Regions from separate parts of the Facklamia sp. HMSC062C11 genome, predicted to be linked through region 1. Evidence: predicted binding sites of a transcription regulator. Region 1 holds the regulator's gene; the other holds the start of a gene.
The links. The regulator LexA, encoded in region 1, represses DNA repair genes until DNA is damaged. The targets are predictions, from matches to a motif close to CNAACANNTGTTNG.
Positions count from the first base shown of each region.

Region 1 (12,076 bases):
AGGAACGAATGGGACTTATACAACGGGTCAATTAGATGACTATATCCAAGATATTGGCTTAGAGCGCAAACAGTACTATGTTAATATTTTAGTTGATCGGCCTTGGACACAAGATGCAAATTATCAACTCAATCAAGCAGCTGAACGCTATGGTAATGTTACTGTGATTGATTGGGCTTCCTTTGCTAGTGGGCATGCAGAATGGTTTGCTTCGGATGGGGTTCATTTAAATGAAGAAGGAGCTAAGGAATTTTCCAAATTTATGGCCAAGGAACTCTATTCAAAGCGTTAAACTCAGAAAGGATGACTTGATGCATTTACAATTTTTAGGAACAGGAGCCGGTGTACCTGCTAAGGTCCGTAATGTTTCTGCCTTAGCCTTAAAATTACTCGATGAGTTGAATGAAGTATGGCTTTTTGATTGTGGTGAAGCGACGCAGCATCAAATTTTAAGAACGCATATTAAACCAAGAAAAATTCGGCGCATTTTTATTACCCATCTTCATGGAGATCACATTTATGGTTTGCCAGGACTCTTGAGTTCACGCTCTAATCAAGCAGGACAAGATCCGGTTGATCTCTATGGGCCAGAAGGAATTAAAGATTTTGTATTAACTTCTTTAAGGATTTCTAAGACGAAGTTGGCATATCCACTGAATATTCATGAATTATCCCCCCAAGGGGGAACGCTTGATTTGGATAGAGGCTGGCAAGCCGAATATATGCCTCTAGAACACGGAATACTTTGTTTTGGCTATCGAATTATCGAGCCGGATAAAGTGGGCCAATTGCTCATGGATAAGTTGGCAGCTTACGAAATACCCAATGGACCGATTTTTGGACAATTGAAAGCGGGGGCTAGGGTTACCTTGGAAGATGGTCGAATCTTAAATGGCCAAGATTTCTTAGCGCCTGATCAAGCAGGTCGTATTGTGTCGATCCTGGGAGATACTCGATCTTGTCGAAACATTCTTCAACTTGCCAGAGGGGCGGATGTCTTGGTTCATGAGGCAACCCACCAAGCAAGCGAAGCTAAAATAGCGCGTGCATATTATCATTCGACATCTGCACAAGCGGCTCAAAATGCAAAACAGGCCCATGTCAAAAAACTATATCTGAATCATATTTCTGCAAGGTATTTAGGGAAGCAGTGTAAGCAATTAGAAAAGGAAGCACAGGAGATTTTTAGTCAAGCAACATTGGTCAATGATTTCGATGAGTTTGAAGTTCTAAGATCTTAGAGGAGGTTTGACATGAGAGGTCATTTTTCTCAGTGGATTTATCCGAAAAAATCCGATCAAGAACAAAACGATTTTATCCAACAAATGCAATCAGCGGGAATGACGTATTCGCCCGCTTTTTTGCGTCTATGTTGGCAGCGCGGATTACGATCACAAGCGGCGATTGATGCTGCATGTGATCAACAACCGAGTTTATTCCACGACCCCTTTGACATGGAAGATATGGCCCTAGCTGTCGAACGTATTACCCAGGCGGTAGAAAAGGAAGAAAGTATATTAATTTATGGGGATTATGATGCGGATGGTATTACCTCAACCTTAATTATGAAAGAAGCTTTGGAATCGATTGGGGCCAAGGTGACTTATTATCTTCCTAATCGTTTTACGGATGGCTATGGGCCAAACTTGGAGCGTTACCAAGCTTTTATTCAAGCAGGCACACAATTAATAATTACAGTGGATAACGGTGTGGCTGGGTTTGAGGCATTAGCATATGCTAAAGATCAAGGCGTAGATGTCATTTTAACGGATCATCATCAGATTCAAACAGATTTACCGCCCGCCTACGCGGTTATACATCCAGCTAATCCAAGAGGCAACTATCCTTTTAAGGATCTATCGGGTGCAGGAGTTGCTTTGAAATTAGCCACTGCTTTACTGGGGGAAATTCCGATTGAAGCTTTAGAGTTGGCTGCGATAGGGACCGTTTGTGATCGAGTTGCCTTGATTGATGAGAATCGAACGATTGTTTTAGCTGGTATCAATCAACTTAAACAGACAAATCGTTCAGGTTTACTGACGTTATTTAATAATCAAAATATTAGTTTAGAAGATATTGATGAGGAAACCATTGGCTTTGTGATTGGTCCAAGATTGAATGCAGTAGGTCGTTTAGGGGATCCTAGTCCAGGTTTAGAATTTTTAGCAAGTTTAGATCTAATTGAAGCTAACCGATTGTTACAAGTCATTGAAGCCAAGAATGATGAAAGGGTTGACCTAGTTAAGCAGATAGAAGCGGAATTATTAAGGATATATCCTAAAAACGTAGAACCTCCAGCCATAATTATTGCTGGTCAAGCAAATTGGCATCCAGGTGTTTTGGGAATTGTAGCCGGGCGTCTAGTGGAGCGGCATCATTGTCCTTGCCTACTGTTTAATTTCGATGAATCTAAGGGAGTTTATAAGGGGTCTGGTCGATCTATTCCTTCGATTAATCTTTTTAATCTCATTCAACCTTTTCAAGATTTATGTGTTCATTTCGGTGGGCATGATCAAGCAGTCGGATTAACCATAGCCCAGGGCCAATTTGATCTCTTTAAACAAAAGCTTGAAGAGGCTATTCGATCACTTGATCGCTCACTAGCAGAAGAGCCGGCTATATCGGTGGATTTGTTATTAACGGATGATGAAGTGACACTAGATTTGTATCAGGAAATCAAACAATTAGCACCTTTTGGACAGGAAAATCCTAAGCCACTGATTGTTTTAGAAGAGCTAATCATAAAAAATAAACGCTTAATGGGTAAAGATCAACAACATGTCCGTTGGCAATTCCATTTAGATGCACCAATGGCTGAACTAACGGCAGTAGCTTTTTCAATGGCTGAGTCAACAACGTTAATTAAGGCAGAGAGTCGTTTAAGCATCCTAGGTGAATTAAGTTTGAACCGTTGGCGTGATCAGACGAGTTTACAATTTATTGTACGTGATTTTGCTTTTATAAAGGGACAGTTGATTGACCAACGTTCTTCTAATGGACTTAAGGGGGAATTAGATTATCCTCAAGCCCTCTATTTGGTTAATCAATCGAAACTAATTGATCAACTTCAATCTTACTTGCCAGAATCGAGTCAGCTTAGTTTATATTCTGATAAAGATTTAAATATCGCTGATTTTCAACGACTGGTAATTTTAGAAGTGCCTGATGATTTATCACACTTACGGCAGGTTTTAGATTATAAAAAATGGTCACAAATCATTTTAGTTTCTTATGTGGCGGAGTCCAAGTATTTGGTGGGATTACCGACTCATCAAGAGTTTAGTCGACTTTATCAGGCTTTGTTAGTGAATCCTCAGTTAAAAATAGCAGATTTAGCACAGTTCGCTCAATTTTTGAAAATTCCTTTAGTTAAAATAAAGACCATGATCGTTGTGTTTTTTCAAGCAAAGTTTGTTAAAATAGAAAAGGGCATCATCTATAAGCAAGATGCTCATTTAGATCAACGTGTCGATCTTAAATCCTGTGACGCGATGATTAATTATAAAAAATCCATGGAAGCTGAAGCATTTTTGAACTTTCAAAGTATTGATGCCATTTATCAGTGGATGAATAAGGAGTTATAATATGAATTTACAAGATTATATTGCAAGTATTAAGGATTATCCTGAAGAGGGGATTATTTTTCGAGATATAACCCCATTAATGGGAGATGGTCAAGCTTTCGCATATGCTACTCAAAAAATTGTGGACTATGCTAAAGACCTAGAGATTGAAATGGTTGTTGGTCCGGAGGCCCGTGGTTTTATCATTGGTTGTCCTGTAGCTTATGCATTACAAGTGGGCTTTGCACCTGTTCGTAAAAAAGGTAAATTACCTCGTGAAACCATTGAGGTAGAGTATTCGTTAGAATATGGCAGCAACATATTAGAAATGCACAAGGATGCTATTAAGCCTGGTCAACGGGTCTTATTAGTCGATGACTTACTGGCTACGGGTGGAACTACAGCAGCTGCTATTGAACTTGTCGAAAAATTAGGGGGTGTGGTGGCTGGTTGTGCTTTTTTGATTGAGCTTGATGATCTTAAGGGGGGCGAGCAGATAAAAGGCCACGATTATTACACCTTATTACATTATTAAACTAAAAAAGACGACTGGAACTCAGTCGTCTTTTTTGTAAGCTGTTAATAGAAACGATTCAAGCCAACTACCTTTCCTAAGATGGTGGCTTGCGGTAAGATAATATCCTCCATAGTATCATTTTCAGGTCTTAAAATAATATGATCATTTTTTTTGAAGAAGGTTTTGCAGGTCGCCTCATTATCTTCGGTCATCGCAACGACAATTTCTCCATTATTAGCGGCGGATTGCTTGCGAACGGTAATAATATCGCCATCCAAAATGCCAACATTAATCATAGACTCACCTTTAATAATTAACATAAATAGTTCACTAGCATCATAGCGAAGATCCTGTGGTTTTGGGTAATAATCGATCGCTTCTTCTACCGCTAAAATAGGGCTTCCAGCTGCAACATAACCTAAGAGAGGGATCTTATTCGAGTCAACTCCCAGTGTACTTAGGCCAAGTTCAGTGATTTCAATGGTTCGAGTTTTTGCTGCATCTCGGTCAATCATGCCCTTTTCTTCTAAGCGGTCTAGATGGCCATGAACAGTGGATGGAGAGGATAAACCAGCTCTTTCACCAATTTCACGAACGGTGGGTGGGTAGCCAGAGGCTTCCACGAGTTCATAGATACTTCGTAGGACATTCATTTGTTTACTGGATAGTTTAGCCATAGACACCACACTTTCTAATTATTATCTATATTATATCAAAACCAGCCATCAAAGGCAAACGGATGTTCGTTGTATATAAGAAGCTACTATTAAGCATTTTACTTAATCAAAAAGTATGATAGAATGTTTTAAAAGGAGAGAGATATATGCCAACTTATGCTTGGATTTTAATTGTTATTTTAGCTTTAATTATTGGACTTGTTCTAGGTTTTTTTGCGGCTCGAAAATATATGTTTAAATATTTTAAAGAAAACCCACCTTTCGATGCACGAATGATCTCTGAGATGATGGCGCAGATGGGCCAGAAACCCTCAAAACGCAAAGTCCAACAGATTATGAATTCAATGAAAATGCGTAATCAATAATAATATTAGGTGTTGATTCCCCAGCGTTAGTCGCTGGGTTTTTATTTTTTAATCGAGTATAAGAATCGTATGGTTTGAATGCTCTTTCATGGAATGGTAGACTGAAATTACTAAGTTTTAAAAGGAGAGATTCCTGCATGAATATGTTCGCTAAGTTGGGATGGTTTTTAAAGCAAGAAAAGAAGTCCTATATTATTGGTATTACCATGCTTACTTTACTTAGCTTGATTACGGGTTTTGTCCCCCTCATTATAGGCCGGATTATTGATACCATGGCCTCACATCAGATGCAGCCACAATCTTTGCTCTATTGGGTATTGCTTCTGATTACAATTGCTATCGTTCAATATGCTATGCGTTATGTTTGGCGGATGGCGATTTTTGGGACCTCTGCACAGCTAGAGCAAATTTTAAGAGCGCGTCTTTTTCATCATTTTATGCGGATGGATAAGGATTTTTTCCATAAGTATCGTACGGGTGATTTGATGGCGCGTACAACTAATGACTTGGGTGCTATTCGGATGGTTGCAGCTGGAGGAATCTTAACACTGGTCGATTCGCTTTCACAAGGTTTAATTACTTTGTTTATGATGTTTTTTGTGGTTGATTGGAAATTATCGTTAATTACTATTATTCCAATTCCATTTTTAGCCATTATCATCAATTATATTGGTCGTCAACTGCATTATTATTCTAAGAAAGCCCAGGTAGCTTTTGCTTCAATGAACGATAAGGTTCAGGAATCAGTAACTGGCATGAAAGTCATAAAAACTTTTGGCGAAGAGGGGCGAGATATTCAAGACTTTAAAGATCATACCTTTGCGGTGGTTCAAGCCAATCAAAAAGTCTATGTCTATAATGCTTTATTCCGTCCTAGCAGTCAGCTGATCATGGGGATCTCTACCATTTTGGCACTCTTTTTTGGAGGCTTCCAGGTAGTTCAAGGTCAATTAACGGTTGGATTGTTAGTTGCTTTCATTTCTTATATTACCCGACTTACTTGGCCCATGATTGCAGTGGGACAATTATTTAATATTCTCCAAAGAGGGGCTGCGTCTTATGATCGAATCGAAGAAATTTTGGAAGAAAGATCGCATATTATAGAAAGCCCCAATCCTATTCAAAAGCCTATTCAAGCTCCTTTAGAATTTGATATTGCAGCTTTCTCTTATGAACGAAATGATAGTATTGAATTAAAAAATTGCTATTTTAAATTAGAAGCTAATCAAACTTTAGGGATTGTGGGGAAAACTGGTTCTGGTAAATCAACGATCTTCCACCTTCTGATGCGAGAGTACGATGATTATCAAGGGCAGATCGCCTTTGTCAATCAGGACATTAAGCAATATTCATTAGATAGCTTATTAAACCATATTGGCTATGTTCCGCAGGATACTTTTCTTTTCTCAACCTCTATTTTAGAAAATATTCGCTATGCTAAACCAACAGCTAGTCAAGAGGAAGTGGAGCGGGCTGCCAAGTTGGCTGCTATTCACCAAGATATTCTTGACTTTCCTGAAGGCTATCAGACGCTAGTAGGCGAACGAGGAGTGGCTTTGTCGGGAGGGCAGAAACAACGGATTGCAATTGCACGGGCCTTACTAATAGATCCACAGTTACTGATTCTAGATGATGCTTTATCTGCTGTAGATGCTAAAACAGAAGAAGCCATCCTAGATGCTGTTAAGGAATCATCTGAAGATCGGATGACAATTATTTCAGCTCACCGAATTTCTTCGGTGATGCACGCCCAAGAAATTTTGGTTTTAGAAGATGGATGTATTGTTGAGCGAGGGAATCATCAAGAATTATTAGCTCTAGATGGTTGGTATGCTAAGATGTATCATCAACAAGAATTAAATCGTTTAAAAGGAGATGAAGTCGATGGCAGCAAATTCAAGGAATGAATCTGTGTGGGCTAAAAAGTTCACCATGAAAGAGCAATTGAAGATTACTCGGCGGATTTTTACTTTTACCAAGGACTTCTGGCGTCTCTTTTTATTAGCTGTTGTATTATCAGCCGGTACGATATTGATTTCAGTTGCTATGCCGCGTTTAGTTCAGTATTTTATTGATCATTATTTAGAACACCAACAACTGAGTTTTCAGATTGCGGGAAGGTTTTGTCTTATTTATTTAAGCTTACTTTTGTTACAGATCATTGGGAATTATTTATCAACGTATTATTTCAATTTAGCTTCTGAAAAGACCGTAGCGTCTATCCGAAATGACTTATTTCGAAAAATTAATGGGTTAGGGATGCGATTTTTTGACCAAACTCCGGGGGGATCGATTGTATCTCGCATAACGAATGATACAGAGACCCTCAAGGAATTTTGGCTCGTCTTTTACTCTTTATTTGAAGGTCTTGTGACGATATGCTCGGTATTCATTGCTATGTGGCTATTAAATCAACGGATGGCCTTGTTGTTTTTAATTTTTGTTCCAATCATGATCGGCTTAATCTGGTTTTATCAGTCATACTCGTCCATGGTATATCGACGAATGCGTGAAAATTTAAGTCGTTTAAATACTAAAATTAATGAGTCGGTTATGGGGGTTTCAACGATTCAGAACATGCGGCAAGAAGAGCGTGTCTACCAAGAATTTAATCAACAAAATCATCAACACTATTTAAATCGACGTACGATGATTCAAATGAATTCGTTAATGTTAATGCCTGTGATTAATCTTTTAGAGGGATTAGCACTTGCCTTAGTAATCTATGTGTTAGGTAAAGAGTACTTTTTACACGGATTGGAAGTTGGGGTTATTTATGCTTTTACCCAGTATGCCGTTCAATTTTTTAGGCCCATGGGAATGATGTTGGATTCCTTGAGTTTATTACAAGATGGCATTGTATCTTCTGCACGGATTCTTTCTTATTTGGATAATGATGAGTTTGTTCCTCAGCAGAATCCTCAGCCAGAGGCAAGGATTACAGATGCTAAGATAGAAATCAAGCATCTTAGTTTTTCTTATGATGGACAACATAAGGTGCTCGATGATGTTAGCTTCACCGTTGAACCTGGTCAAACAGTTGCTTTAGTTGGACATACGGGGTCAGGTAAGTCTTCGATCATTAACGTATTGATGCGGTTTTATGAATTTCAAGATGGAGAGGTTTTAATTGATGGCCATTCAATCCGTGATTTTTCTTATGACCAATTAAGACAAGAGATGGGCTTGGTTTTGCAAGATTCTTTTCTTTTCTACGGGGATGTCGCAAGGAATATTCGCCTTTTAGATATGAGTATGAGTGATGATCGAATTCGAGAAGCAGCACGTTTTGTCCAGGCTGATCGATTTATCGAAAAAGAAAAAGAAGGGTATCAACATCTTGTTATCGAGCGGGGTGAAGGATATTCCTCGGGTCAAAAACAATTGATTTCCTTTGCACGTACGATGGCTCGGCAACCTAAAATACTTATTCTTGATGAAGCAACGGCCAATATAGATACGGAGACGGAGCAAGCTATTCAGACATCACTGAAAAAAATGCGTCAAAATCGGACTACTATTGCGATCGCTCATCGTTTATCTACGATTAAAGATGCTCATCAAATTATCGTTTTGGATAAGGGACGCATTATTGAGAAGGGAGATCACGAAAGTCTCATTGCTAAAAAAGGAAGTTATTACCAAATGTATCAATTGCAGTCTATGGATGATGCTGATCTAGATGACTTTTAGAAGGTAACTACTTAAATTAATCAACTAAAAACAGATCCTTTCTAGTATGGATTCTAAATTACTAGTGGTGACTGATTAAAGATATGAATCAAATAGACTTACTTGCTGTGAGTTACAATAATCCCCTCGAGAGTTAGCTTTGATGCTATCTTTCGAGGGGATTTTATAGAATCGTATTCTCATGACTCTATCATCTGTTTGCAAAAAGGCATAGGCGGAATTCATTGATTATGATAAACTAAGTCCGATGGAATCGGTTCTATTTAGGATCATAATGGAACTGAGGGTCAATTTTTTGATCTAACTCATCGAAGGCATTGGCAATGGCTTGGTCAATTTGTTCGAGTTTTGCCTTATCATAGGTTGCTTGAGGATCATAGTTAATTGCTGGACCAATGGCAATCTTAGCGGGTTGTCTTTTTAGAAATTGCCATTTTGTTAATGGGGGTTGGATTGCGACAGGAACGATCGCTTTTTTGGATAAACGTTGGATAAAAGCTGTTCCACTTTTTATCTCAGTACTATGACGGGTTCCTGACGGAAAAATCCCTAGATGGAATCCTTGTTCCAGTTGCTTAACCGCAAATTTTAAGGTCTTTGGAGAAGGCTTTTCTCTGTTGACGGGAAATACATGTGCTTTAGTGAGTAAATAACCTAACCATTTCCATTTGAATAGGGAGTTTTTTGCCATAAAGGAAATTTCTTCTGGAGCCCAGACAATAGCAAGGTAAAAAGGGTCATAGAGTGATCGATGAGTAGCAGCAATAATATAAGGCCCTTCTTTGGGAAGATTTTCAAGTCCTTGGACTTGGGTACGCCCGTTAAATAAAAAGAAGATATGACGGACAATTTTGATGGCTAATTGGTAAAAATTCATAATCACTTGCTCCTTTGATTAAGATCATGTTTATTTTACCAATCTCTATCAGACTTGCAAGTTTGAAGTACATTTAGGAGGATTCAAATGCAAAAAGTTTTTTCTGGAATCGTGCTTATAATCATGAGCTGTCTATTATTTACACACGCTGTTGATAGCCAAGGCATAGAGGGAAAAGTGGAATTATTAGAAGTTTTCCCTATAGAAAAGCAGATATTTACTCAGGGTTTTGAACGAAATGAGCAGGGTAAGCTTTACTTGGGATCCGGTAAATATGGGCAGTCTGCCGTTGGTATTCTCGACTTAACATCTGGGGAATGGTTAACTCAAGTAGAATTGCCAGATCAATATTTTGGTGAAGGACTCACTATTGAAGGGAATCATTTATGGCAATTGACATGGAAGGAAGGCAAAGTCTTTAAATGGCAATTACCTAATTTCACTTTGTTGGATACTTATTCTTATCTAGGTCAAGGTTGGGGGTTGGCCTATGATGCGGATCGGTCACTATTTTGGTTATCAGATGGAAGCAGTCAGCTTTATCAACAGGACTTGGAAGATTTTAAGCGATTGGGACAAGTCACAGTGACGCTGTTAGGACGCGAAATAGACCAATTGAACGAATTAGAATATGCTCAAGGAGCAATTTTTGCTAATATTTGGTATGATAATAGAATCATTAAGATTGATCCAGAAACGGGTCAAGTTATTAAAGTATATGATTTATCGTCAATTTTAGACCAACTACCTTTAAGTGATGAGGCGCGTCGTCAGATGGATAGTCTTAATGGGATTGCCCACATTGATCAAGATCGTTTTTATATCACGGGTAAATACTATCCGTTTGTTCTGGAAGTTCGACTGAAGGATGAGTAATTAGAAAGAAGGAATAGTGTGCCAGCAGTAACATATGAATTAATTAAAGAAGAAAAGCATACAGGTGCCCGACTGGGAATACTCCACACCCCGCACGGATCATTTGAAACACCGATGTATATGCCGGTTGGAACATTAGCAACCGTGAAATCTTTATCACCAGAAGAATTAAAAGCCATGGGAGCTGGAGTCATTTTATCGAACACTTATCATCTATGGCTACGTCCAGGTGAAGATATTGTTGAAGATGCAGGTGGATTGCACACCTTTATGAATTGGGATCAGGGACTTTTAACGGATTCCGGTGGGTTTCAGGTTTTTTCTTTAAGCGATATGCGTCATATTGAAGAGGAGGGCGTTCATTTTCGTAACCATTTATCTGGTGAGAAGTTATTTTTAACACCGGAAAAAGCCATTCATATTCAAAATGCCTTAGGATCGGATATCATGATGTCTTTCGATGAATGTCCAGAGTTTCATCAACCCTATGATTATGTCAAAAGATCCATCGATCGTACTACTCGTTGGGCAGAAAGAGGATTGGAGGCTCATCAAAACCCTGATCGTCAAGCCTTATTTGGCATTTGCCAAGGAGCAGGTTATAAAGACTTGCGTCTTCAGCATGCTAAGGATATGGTTTCTTTAGATTTTCCGGGCTATTCAATTGGCGGTTTATCTGTCGGTGAAACGAAGGAGGAAATGAACACCGTTTTGGATTACTTAATGCCAGAATTACCTACTAATAAGCCACGTTATCTGATGGGCGTTGGATCGCCGGACGCCTTAATCGATGGTGCGATCCGAGGGGTAGATATGTTTGACTGTGTTCTAGCGACTCGAATAGCCCGAAATGGCACTTGCATGACCTCTAAAGGACGCTTGGTTGTAAAAAACGCCTGTTACGCTAGAGACTATACACCAATTGATCCTAAGTGTGACTGCTATACCTGTAAACACTATACCAGAGCTTATGTCAGACATTTAATTAAATGTGATGAGACATTTGGTTTGCGTCTCACTTCGATTCATAATACTTATTTCTTATTGAATTTGATGCGACAAGTTCGTCAAGCAATTCGAGAGGATCAATTATTGGAGTTTAGGCAAGCTTTTCGTGAAGAATATGGTTATAATAAGCTAGGAGCACCTGCATTTTAGTCGTTAGCTATTGAAAGCAGTCATAAAAAACTGTTATACTTAAGAGGTAAATTAAAGGAGGAACTATTAATGGAATTTCTCGTATCGTTGATGCCACTAATTGTCATGTTTGCTTTGTTTTATTTTATGTTGATTCGTCCTCAAAAGAAAGTTGCTAATCAAAAGAAACAACTTTTGGACGCTCTAGAAGCCGGGGATGGAGTCGTAACAATTGGTGGTCTGCATGCTATTGTCGATGAAGTTGACCATCAAGAAGGAATTGTCGTTTTGGATTGCGAAGGTGTCTACTTAACCTATGAATTAAATGCAATTGCAAATGTGAAAAAGTCAGTTAAAACCGATAAGACAAG
Region 1 is NZ_KV802384.1:6,492-18,567, reverse strand. It holds gene HMPREF2758_RS02390 (acyltransferase family protein) at 1-292, shown strand, start outside; gene rnz (ribonuclease Z) at 312-1,241, shown strand; gene recJ (single-stranded-DNA-specific exonuclease RecJ) at 1,254-3,584, shown strand; gene HMPREF2758_RS02375 (adenine phosphoribosyltransferase) at 3,586-4,098, shown strand; gene lexA (transcriptional repressor LexA) at 4,143-4,757, opposite strand; gene HMPREF2758_RS02365 (YneF family protein) at 4,904-5,122, shown strand; gene HMPREF2758_RS02360 (ABC transporter ATP-binding protein) at 5,260-7,029, shown strand; gene HMPREF2758_RS02355 (ABC transporter ATP-binding protein) at 7,007-8,815, shown strand; gene HMPREF2758_RS02350 (lysophospholipid acyltransferase family protein) at 9,075-9,692, opposite strand; gene HMPREF2758_RS02345 (glutaminyl-peptide cyclotransferase) at 9,780-10,568, shown strand; gene tgt (tRNA guanosine(34) transglycosylase Tgt) at 10,587-11,726, shown strand; gene yajC (preprotein translocase subunit YajC) at 11,796-12,076, shown strand, end outside.

Region 2 (12,076 bases), on a different contig from region 1:
GGACCTGCCAAGATACCTTTGGGAACACTAACTGAATCTTTAAGGAATGATTATTCTTACCTTTATGATCTATATATAAAGGATAAGAAAAAAATAAAACGATTATCATTCGAAAAAGATCCAATATTTCTCTCTTTTAGAGCTAAGTTGATTTATTATTATCAGACAATTCATAGTATATTTAAAATTCAAGAAACAAATTTTTGCCCTACATATTGGTTTCAAGGCTACGATGAAGAGTCCTTTTCTTATTTAGTAAAGGAAATTTGGAATACATATGAGGGCTTAAGACCTCAGCGGCGCTATTATCAAGCGATAATTATTGTAGATGGTTCGAAAGTTCAGCTTGAGTCTTACTTACAGGTGGGTCTTCGATATAATGAAGAAGTGATTCAGTTAATGCGGGTTGCCAATCAGCATGGGATTTTATCTTATGTTGTGTCCGCTAGTCCTTACGCATTAATTCGCAATTCGGTTTCACAAAATCCTTTGGAATTGCCATTACAACAGATTTTTGGTGTTCCACATGTTTTAACTAAGGAAGGAAAGTTGACGGCAGCGATTTCTAAAAATTGGCCGATTCCTATCTCGGTTGGTAAAGTATCATTAATTAATGAGGTATTGTTAGCTAAACATGGAGGAAGGGGACTGATCGCTGTATTTGGTGACAGCATGGGTGATTATCCGATGTTAATGGCTTTTCCAGATACACAAGTAAGTGTCCTGATCAATCGTGTTCTCGATAATCGTACAAAAGATATTATTACTCTATCTGAGTCGAAAGATTTTAATCTTGCAAATCGTTATTTTATTCAGGGAAGGGATGAGAACATAGGAGTTTGGAGACCTTCAACATCTTCGGTTTTATTTGAAAAACAGGCTAGTCAAAAGACGGTTTAATGGAAATAAATGGATTGTTTTATACTGACTTATGTTATAATGAGCTTTAAGAAAAGGAGTGAGCACTCATGCTAGGTAAAGCATTTAAAGAATGGAAAGCGCATTTTGGATTTTATATTTCATTGATTACTATTCAAGTCATTTTAATTCTATTAATCACGATGGTGTCTAGTTGGTTTTCTCCAATGGAAAATATGTTATTAAATACAACAGACACTGCAAACACTGATTATAGTCATATTATTTATCAATTAAATAAAGATTCATCCTGGGTGCCAGTAGTTATCGGATTAATAACGTCATTATTTACATTGATGCTATCTACGCTCACTCAAAGAAGTATTTTTCAAAAGTTAAATTTTCCTGAAATGCGATTAGGTGATGCGGCTTATTTTAATACGGGTTTAACTGACTGGCTAAGATTGCCAATCAAGTTATTTTTATTGACATTGTTTTCAGGCTTAATTCAAGCTGGTGCCTTCTTGCTGCTTTTAGGTCCTGTTTTTTTGGTAAGTGGAAACCAAATGACACCGATGAAGCTAGGTTTCGTTACAGTGTTTGCCTTGATTATTACTCTTATAGTGAGCACTTTATTTATTTCCATCAATTACCTAGTTGCTTATGATGTAGAAAGAAAGTATGGTCTTTGGGCTACTTTTACAAAGAGTATACAGATTGGGCGTAAATATTTTGGACGTCTTTTAGGTATGATTCTGCTGACTGCATTATTATCGTTTGTTTTTGGAGCCCTTCCTTTTATATTGATTGCCTTCTATTATGGAAACTTAGTTAATCCCATACTGATTATCGGTTTAACTGTGTTATTAGTATTTTTGTTAGGTTATTTTGTGATTTACCCTTGGATTATGATTTATATATCCTTAGTGATGAATGAAATTTTTGCCGTTGAGTATTAAGAATTTTTGAAAATCCCCGTGTTCAGGGGATTTTTTATTGACAAATAAAGCGAACAAGTGTTCTTGAATATTGAAATGTGATATAATGATCTTACTATTCTAATAAAGGAGGAGCGTTGCCGTGTCAAAAAATAAAATTGTGATCAAGGGGGCACGCACCCATAATTTAAAAAATATTAATTTAGAAATTCCGCGAGATAAGCTGGTTGTCATTACAGGACTTTCTGGCTCAGGTAAATCATCATTGGCTTTCGATACTTTATATGCTGAAGGGCAAAGACGCTATGTGGAAAGTCTATCCGCCTATGCCCGCCAATTTTTAGGTCAAATGGATAAGCCGGATGTTGATTCGATTGAAGGGTTGAGCCCAGCTATTTCAATTGATCAAAAAACAACTTCTCAAAATCCACGATCGACTGTAGGAACTGCTACAGAAATTAATGATTTTTTGCGGTTGCTTTTTGCCCGAGTAGGGACACCTTATTGTCCACATCACCATGTTCCTATTGAAAAACAATCGGTTGAACAAATGGTAGATCGGATCCTTGAGTTGCCAGAGCGCAGTAAAGTTCAGATTTTATCTCCAAGAATTAGAGATAAAAAAGGGCAACATAAAAAAGAGCTCGAAAATATTGCCAAGGAAGGATATGTTCGAGTTCGTATTGATGGGGTAATCTATGATTTAACAGAAGTTCCTGAGTTGGATAAGAACAAAAAACACACTGTTGACGTTGTGGTAGATCGGATAGTTATTAAAGAGGGGATTCGATCTCGGTTATTTGATTCTGTTGAAACAGCGGTTCGTTATTCGGATGGGTATGTGATTGTTGATGTAATAGGGGATGAACCGCTCTATTTTAATGAACATTATGCTTGTCCATTTTGTGATTTTTCAATTGATGAATTGGAGCCACGACTTTTTTCTTTTAACGCACCTTTTGGGGCTTGCCCAGCTTGTGATGGGATAGGGTCTCGATTAACCCCGGATGAGGAATTGATTATCCCTGATCCAAGTTTAACTCTAAGTCAAGGAGCGTTTGCTCCCTGGGGGAAAAAGGGATCGGGCTATTATGCCTCTATGTTAGAGCAATTTGCAGAAAGTTATGGGATCGACATGGAGATACCTTATCAAGATTTGCCAGCTCAACATCAAGAAGTGTTAAAATATGGTGATCCTGCTCATGTATTTAAATTTTCCTTTACGAGTTATAGGGGAAATCGTAAAAAAACAGCAGATCATATTTTTGAGGGAGTCTTTAATAATATTGAACGCAGGTATCAAGAAACGGCTTCAGAGAGTATGCGCGATGTTTTAAGAAATTATATGCATGAATTAGTATGTCCGACCTGTAAAGGCCAGCGCTTGAATCAAAAAGCACTATCAGTTCAAATTCAGCAGCATAATATCGCACAAGTTGATGAACTTTCGATTGAAAAGGCGATTGCCTTTATTCAAAGTTTAGATTTTTCTGAACATGATCAGCTTATCGCAAAACCCATTGTTAAAGAAATTTCTGATCGTTTAAGTTTTTTGAATGATGTTGGTTTAGAATATTTGACACTTGATCGAATAGCAGGATCCTTGTCCGGCGGGGAAGCTCAGCGGATTCGCTTGGCCACACAAATTGGCTCTCAGTTAAGTGGGGTTCTTTATATTTTGGATGAACCTTCAATCGGCTTACATCAAAGAGATAATGATCGATTGATTCATTCTTTGGTACAAATGCGAGATTTAGGAAATACTTTGATTGTAGTAGAGCATGATGAAGATACAATGCGACAGTCGGACTATCTGATTGATATTGGTCCTGGAGCAGGTGAAAATGGCGGTTATGTCACAGCAGCAGGAACTCCTAAGCAAGTGATGGCCAATAAAAAATCATTAACGGGTAAGTATTTACGAGGAGAGGAAAAAATAGAAGTACCTGAATCACGGCGGAATGAGGATTTGGGGTGGATTCGAATTACCGGGGCGAATGAAAACAATTTAAAAAATCTCACAGTAGATTTTCCGATAGGGCGGTTGACTTGTGTGACGGGTGTTTCGGGATCCGGTAAGTCCAGCTTGGTTAATCGTATATTGAAAATTGCTTTAGCGAAACGTCTAACGTCGACTCAAGAAAGACCGGGTAGTTTCAAAGAAATATCAGGTTATGAAGATTTGGAAAAAGTGATTGATATCGATCAAAGTCCGATTGGACGGACACCTCGATCAAATCCCGCAACTTACACTTCTGTTTTTGATGATATACGTGAGCTTTATGCACAAACTAATGATGCTAAGATGCGTGGTTATGATAAAGGACGTTTTTCTTTTAATGTGAAGGGAGGACGGTGTGAAGCTTGTCAAGGTGGTGGTATCACTAAGATCGAGATGCACTTTTTACCGGATGTATATGTCCCGTGTGAAGTCTGTCAAGGTGCTAGATATAATTCTGAGACCTTAGAGATAAAATACAAGGGTAAAAATATCGCAGAAGTATTAGATATGACGGTAGATGAAGCCCTTAAATTCTTTAGTGTTCACTCTAAAATTGCCAGAAAACTGCAAACACTTCAGGATGTTGGTTTAGGTTATGTTCGATTAGGACAATCGGCAACGACTTTGTCTGGTGGAGAAGCTCAACGGATGAAGTTAGCTTCTGAATTGCATCGAGTTTCTTCAGGTAAGACACTTTATATCCTTGATGAGCCAACAACCGGCCTTCATGCTCATGACATTCGTAAATTATTGTCAGTTTTGGACCGTCTAGTGGAAGCTGGAAATACTGTTGTTGTTATAGAACACAATCTTGATGTCATCAAAACGGCTGATTATTTGATTGACTTGGGACCCGAAGGTGGTGATAAGGGAGGCGAGCTGATCGCTTATGGAACACCAGAGGAAGTGGCTAAAAATAAAAATAGTTATACGGGGCAATATTTAGCCAAAATTTTAAGTGATAGTTATTAAGTTATCAACTGAAATATAGCTATACGATAAAAATCATTGAAACCATCCATTGCTTATTTTATAAGTGGTGGATGGTTTTTATTAAAATCAGCCTGAAGACCTAGGATATGGAAGAAGGATCGTGTCATAATTAGAATCATAAGGAACAAGTATCGGTTGAGGAGGTAGTAAAATGAATGAAAAAGAACGTATCATTGAATTGGTTCGTAATAATATCATTAGTATGGATGAAGCATTACGTCTTTTAGAAGCGGGTGGTTATGAAAAAGAAAGTATTAACACAGAAAGTAAGAAGACAAGCTTGAATCAAATAAGTAAAAGGGACATTAATGAAATAAGTGGCAAGATCGGGACCTTACTTGACAGAGTGGTCCGTACCAGCACTTCACTCGCTGAAGAAGTGGGAGATGTTGGAAGAAAAGCTTTTAAGGATTTAAACCAGTCATTGGATAAAGTTAAAGAAAGGAGTGCTTCATCCTGCACAGAAGAAATAAGGGGAGAAGAACCAGCAACGGCACATGAAGATCCAGTAGATTTTGAGGAATCAGTCGATCAGGTGTCTCATTATCAAGAGATTTTACAAGGTTTAAATAATGATTTGATCGTTGTTCAGCAACGCCTACGAGAGTATGAAGTACTTCAGGAGATTGAGAATCTAACAGAGGATCAATTACAAAATCGGTCTGAGCTTAATGAAAAAGAAGCTAACTTGAACCGACAAATAGAAGCGGTGAAAGCAAAAATCGATTTGGCTCTAGAAGATCAAGCTAATTTTAAAACGGATAAATCAGGCGACAGTCATACTGATGGACGCCCTTTTGCTGAAAAAGTGAAGCAGTCCGCTGATTCTTTTACGGAAAAAGCTATTTTATTCAGTGAGGAAGCTGGTCGAGAGGGCGGACGAATTGGTAAACAGGTGTCTGACTTTGTGAAAGCTAAGTTAAAGGACTTGAAATTTAATAATGAGCCATTAGTGAATTTTTCTTGGTCATCAGCTCAAAAGATTGATCATGAATTTGTGTACGAGTTAGATACAATTAAGTCGATCGACATTGATGTATTAATGGGAGATGTTGATGTATTAAGTTATGAGGGTGATCAAGTTAGGTTGGACAGCCATTTTATTTATCAAGGAGATGTTCAAGATGTTGATCTTAATCAAATATTAGAATTGGCTACGATTGAATTGCAAGATCAAACATTAAAGGTTGCGATTAAGAAACCTCAATTAACAATGGATATGCAGCTATGGCTTCCAAATAAAATGTATGAAGCTATCCAAGTGGTATCTTTGAATGGTGATTTGAATCTTAAAGCGTTCGAATCCCAGGAGGTCCATCTTGTGGCGATGCGTGGGGATATTAGTGCATACGAATTAAATACATCGGATCTGACGATAGAAAGTAAGCTAGGGGATGTAGATATTAAAGGTATCGAAGTCGATAAGTTAGATGTGGATTTACTTAATGGTGACATATTGATTAAGGATTCATTGGTCCAGGATGTAAAAGTTGAAAATGTGAATGGTGATATTAGATTAGATGGTGATGTTCATCAGTTAAACGTTAATTCCGTTAATGGAGATGTCTACTTAACTAAGAGAAATAGGTCGAATGATCCGATTAATATTACGGGTGTTCGCGGAGATGTTAAAATCAGTTTTCCCGAACAACAAGCTTTTCAGGCAAATTTATCAACTACGACCGGCGATATTCATCATCGCTTGAATCAGTTTCAAGTTATTTCTTCGAACCGCAAGCATATGCAAGTGAGTCGGAGACAAGATGACGAGGACGTATTAGAAATTGAAGTGACTTTAACCATGGGTGACATCTATTTAAAAGATAGGGAATAATAAGGAGGAATTTCTGTGGCACATAAAAAGACTTTAACATTATCATCAACAAACAAACGCTTTTTAGGTGTTTGTGGGGGCTTAGGCGAATACTTTAATATTGATCCAATAATTTTTCGCATCCTCTTTATTTTCGCATTCTTTACCGGTGGGAGTGGATTACTGTTGTATTTGATTTTGGCCTTCATCATACCTACAGATTATCAAAATGTTGGACGATATCAATCTCGTCATCGTTTTGATGAATCTAATAGAGAAGATGTTACACCGAAGGACGAGGAAGATATGTGGAGTGATTTTTAAGCCTTACTTTACATTATCTATTTAAGAATAATCAAGGTTGAGACGTATTGTTGATTCATAAAAAAATAGCAAGTATTATTGAGCGTATTGCTCTTAATTTTGCTGAGAATCTTGTCGCTTTAAGGGTTTAGAAAAGACCCATTTTATCATTAAAATGATATAGTTTAGGGAGGCTGAGGTATTAATATCTCAGCCTTCCTTTGTTTATAACTAGTTATTAGATTCGGATTATGATACCATTTAGCCAGGAAATTAATTGGAGGGATCCTTGTGAATAAATATGTAACGGTAGAGGAGCTCGTTGACACCTTGGATGTTAAGTTGGTAGCTGGTGCCGAGTTTATGAATCGACAGATTATTTCCTCTGAAGTATCAAGGCCGGGGTTAATTTTGGCTGGATTTAAGGATTACTATCCGAGCGAGCGTATTCAATTAATCGGACGAACAGAAATTGCTTATCTTCAAGCGCAATCAAGTCAAGAGCGGATTGAAAAATTTCGATTAATTTGTCGTCATGATACGCCTGCGATCGTGATTGCAAGAGGGATCGTTGTCCCTGCTGAATTAGCTTTAGTTTCAAACGAAATGAAGGTTCCTGTCCTATCTGCTCGTTCTAAGACATCACGTGTGTTAGCTAATCTAACTAATTATCTAGAAGGAAGATTGGCGGAACGTTTTTCGAAGCATGGTGTTTTTTTAGAGGTTTTTGGGATGGGTGTATTAATTACCGGAACTTCGGGTGTTGGTAAGTCAGAAACCGCTTTAGAATTGATACAAAGGGGACATCGCTTGATTGCAGATGATCGGGTTGAATTTTATATGATTGATGAACTAACCTTGATCGGAGAAGCTCCAGAAATTTTGCAGAATTTATTAGAGATTCGTGGTCTAGGTATTGTCGATGTGATGAGTCTATATGGTGTTTCAGCGATCGTACGTTCTAAGAGTTTGGAATTGATTATTGAAATGGTGCTAGATGATGGACAGATTGAATATGACCGTTTAGGATCCAAACAAGAATATGAACGTATTTTTGATGTTCAAATACCAAGAATTCGTATTCCTGTAAAAAGCGGGCGAAATTTAGCAGCGATCATTGAAGCAGCGGCGATGAATTTCAGAGCCACTCAGATGGGCTATGATGCAACAGAAAGTTTTAATCAAAAATTAGATGCGCTGATACGAGCAAATCGTGAGGGATAGAAGAGGGTCGATCATGTTTTTTGCAAAAATTGATCCAGTTGCCTTTAGAATTGGAGCTTGGCCAGTTCGTTGGTACGGGTTACTTATTGGACTGGGAATGGCTATTGCTTACAGTCTATTTATGAGGGAAGTTCGTCGTAAGGGAATGGATGAAGACCAAGCTTTTGATTTGATGTTTTGGGCGATTGTTATTGGTTTTATAGGGGCACGTTTGTATTATGTTCTTTTTTCTTGGGAAGCCTATCAGTCAGATCCATTAAGCATTCTTTTTATTTGGCAAGGAGGCTTAGCAATTTATGGGGGTGTGATCGCCGGGGGCATTGTTTTATATTATTTTGCTAGACGTTATCAGCAACCTTTATTTTTATGGTTAGACATGGCGGTTCCTTCATTAATGCTTGCTCAAAGTATTGGCCGTTGGGGTAACTTTATTAATCAAGAAGCTTATGGACGAATTGTTGATCTGACCAGTTTAAAATCTCTTCACTTGCCGCAGTTCATGATTGAGCACTTATGGATTGAAGGAGCTTATCGAGAGCCAACTTTTTTATATGAGTCTTTATGGAACCTATTTGGCGGATTAATCTTACTTTGTTTGCGTCGGATGAATCAGCATTTAAAACTTGGAGAAATGACTTGTTTTTATTTGATCTGGTATGGAATTGGGCGATCATTTATAGAAGGATTGAGAAGTGATAGTTTGTATTTTGCTGGTTTTAGAATTTCTCAAGTTGTCTCCATTTTAATGGTGGTTGGAGGTATAACGCTCGGTATTCTGCGTAGAAAAAATTCGAATATCCCTTATTATTCAGACAGTAATATAATGTAAAAAAGGAATGAGAATATGAAAGTAACAATTTTAGGAACAGGTTCATGGGGAACAGCCTTAGCAAAAGTACTAGCCGACAATCAGGTTAATGTTCAAATGTGGGGGATTGAGCAGGATGTTATTAAAGAAATAAATGACCAACATCAAAATTCTTCCTATTTACCAGGGCTTGAACTTGCCCCCATCATAAAGGCAACGAATGATTTAGAGAAAGCTGTAGCAGCTTGTGAATTGCTTGTGTTTGCAGTGCCAACAAAGGCTATTCGTAAAGTGGCTGAATCAATTGTCCCTATTTTAAGTAGATCTAAAGTATGTCCTATTATTATGCATGTTAGTAAGGGGCTGGAGCAGGGAAGCCATTTAAGAATCTCTCAAGTGATTGAAGCAACGATTCCTCGGGAATTATATCAAGCGATTGTGGTTCTTTCGGGTCCTAGTCATGCTGAGGAAGTGGCGAAAGAAGATATTACCACAATTACAGCAGCGTCCACTTCCTTAGAGGCTGCGCAAAAAATTCAAACTTTGTTTATGAATGATTATTTTAGAGTCTACACGAATACGGATGTGATTGGTGTTGAGATGGGAGCAGCTCTAAAAAATATTATTGCGCTGGCCTCTGGAATTTTACACGGGTTAGATTACGGAGATAATGCGAAAGCGGCATTAATTACACGGGGCTTAGCAGAAATAACCCGTTTAGGGATAAAGATGGGTGCAGATGTTTTAACATTTTCGGGCTTGAGCGGGGTTGGTGATTTAATTGTAACTTGTACCAGCGTTCATTCCAGAAATTGGCAAGCAGGGAATCTGTTAGCTCAGGGTTATAATGTCGAAGAAGTAGAGCAGCGAGTTCATATGGTTGTTGAAGGAATCTTTACAACCAAGGCAGCTTATGAGTTGAGTCAAGAATATCAAGTGGATATGCCAATTACAGCGGGTTTATATCAAATTTTGTATGAAGGGGCCTCACTAAAAACGGTTATCCAAGATTTAATGGGTCGACCTGGAAAACAAGAAGCTTCTTTGGCGTCACACCAAGAAGAATGGGCGAAAAATCAAGTGAAGGGAGAATGATCGTAATGGCAAAGGAATCACTAGTAAAAGAACATGTGGATGTTGTGATCGTTGGAGCAGGACCCGCTGGGTTAACAGCTGCCCTATATGCTTCGAGGGCTAATTTAAAAACAGTCATGATTGAACAAGGTTTACCGGGAGGAGAAGTGAATAATACCGCAGATGTTGAGAATTATTTGGGTTATCCATTAATTTCTGGTCCGGAATTAGCTGAAAAAATGTATCAAAGTGCTATGGTGTTTGGTGTAGACCACGTGATGGGGCAAGTAACCAAAATTGATATTGAGGGAGAGGCTAAGTTGGTGTATACCTCCGATAAGTGTTTTATTAGTAAGGTGCTTATTTTGGCTACTGGTTGCCAACATCGAAAATTAGGACTAGATAGTGAAACGCGACTCAATGGGAAAGGTGTATCTTATTGTGCAGTTTGCGATGGTTTCTTCTTCCGTGATAAAGAGCTAGTTGTTGTAGGCGGTGGCGATTCGGCAGTTGAAGAAGCGACTTATTTAACCCAGTTTGCTTCTAAAGTAACTATTATTCATCGGCGAGATCAATTGCGTGCACAAAAGTTATTGCAAGATCGGGCATTTAATCATCCAAAGATTGATTTTATTTGGGATAGTGTCGTGGAAGAAGTTGTTGGAGATCAAGCGGTTGAAGCGGTTCGCATAAAGTCTTTAAAGGATCAAAAAGAAAGTCTTGTGCCTTGTCAGGGCGTATTTATTTATATAGGGTTGGTTCCGAATACATCACTCGTTACATCATTAGGGATTTGTGATGAAGAGGGTTGGATTATAACCAATGAGCGTATGGAGACTTCGATTCCCGGTGTTTTTGCGGTGGGCGATGTGCGTCAAAACACTTTGCGTCAAATCGCTACAGCTGTAGGTGATGGAAGTCGAGCAGGTCATCAAGCTTATTTATATCTTCAAGATATGGATGCTAACAAATAAGTTAATCGATAATAGAAAGGTGGGATTGCAATGAACTGGCGTATAGAATATCAACGGTGGAAGGAATATGGACAATTAGATGAGCAGCTTAGAGCGAATTTAGAGGGGCTTACCCCTACGCAGGTTGAGGATGCTTTTTCAAGCTATTTATCATTCGGTACTGCAGGAATGCGTGGCATAATGGGGGCTGGCTTGAATCGGATGAACGTATATACTGTTCGTCAGGCAACAGAAGGTTTGGCGCGTTTAATTGAAGAGCAAGGTAAGGAAGCTATGGAACGCGGCGTGGTTATCGCTTATGATTCTCGTCATCAATCCAGTGAATTTGCAATGCAAGCAGCCTTGGTATTAGGGTATCATGGAATTAAAGCCTATTTGTTTGAGTCTTTGCGTCCCACTCCGGTCTTATCTTTTTCGGTACGTCATTTAAAAGCGTATGCAGGTATTATGATTACAGCTAGTCACAATCCATCAGAATATAATGGATATAAGGTTTATGGTGAAGATGGTGGGCAAATGCCTCCTGCTCTAGCGGACCGATTAAGCCAATCGGTAGCTGCCGTTCAAGATATTTTAACCATTCCCTTTGGAGATAAGACAACATTACTGGGTTCGGGTCAAATTGAGATCATTTCTGATCGATTAGATCAGGCTTATTTGGATCAAATGAGGACCGTTACTTTGCAAAAAGAATTGATTAATCAAGTGGGAGATCAAGTAAAAATTGTCTATACACCATTACATGGAGCAGGTTTGTATTTGGGACTGAAGGCTCTACATCAAGCGGGATTTTCACAAGTTCATGTTGTGGAAGACCAGGCGCAAGCTGATGGTGATTTTCCAACCGTGAAGTATCCTAACCCCGAATCTCCGGCGGCCTTTGATATGGCTGAACAGTTAGGACAGGCTATTGATGCGGATGTTATATTGGCGACTGATCCGGATGCAGACCGTTTAGGGGCGATGATTCGTAATGAGACGGGCACATTTCAGTTATTGACAGGGAATCAGATTGCTGTTTTGATGCTGGATTATTTGCTCACGATTAAGTCTCAATCTGGAGATTTACCAAGTGATGGTGTAGTTATA
Region 2 is NZ_KV802403.1:2,368-14,443, forward strand. It holds gene HMPREF2758_RS05520 (haloacid dehalogenase-like hydrolase) at 1-900, shown strand, start outside; gene HMPREF2758_RS05525 (hypothetical protein) at 969-1,817, shown strand; gene uvrA (excinuclease ABC subunit UvrA) at 1,939-4,770, shown strand; gene HMPREF2758_RS05535 (DUF4097 family beta strand repeat-containing protein) at 4,943-6,625, shown strand; gene HMPREF2758_RS05540 (PspC domain-containing protein) at 6,641-6,928, shown strand; gene hprK (HPr(Ser) kinase/phosphatase) at 7,199-8,131, shown strand; gene lgt (prolipoprotein diacylglyceryl transferase) at 8,145-8,960, shown strand; gene HMPREF2758_RS05555 (NAD(P)H-dependent glycerol-3-phosphate dehydrogenase) at 8,976-10,034, shown strand; gene trxB (thioredoxin-disulfide reductase) at 10,040-10,987, shown strand; gene HMPREF2758_RS05565 (phospho-sugar mutase) at 11,018-12,076, shown strand, end outside.
Region 2: the regulator LexA is predicted to act here: its motif matches at 1,868-1,881, upstream of uvrA (excinuclease ABC subunit UvrA).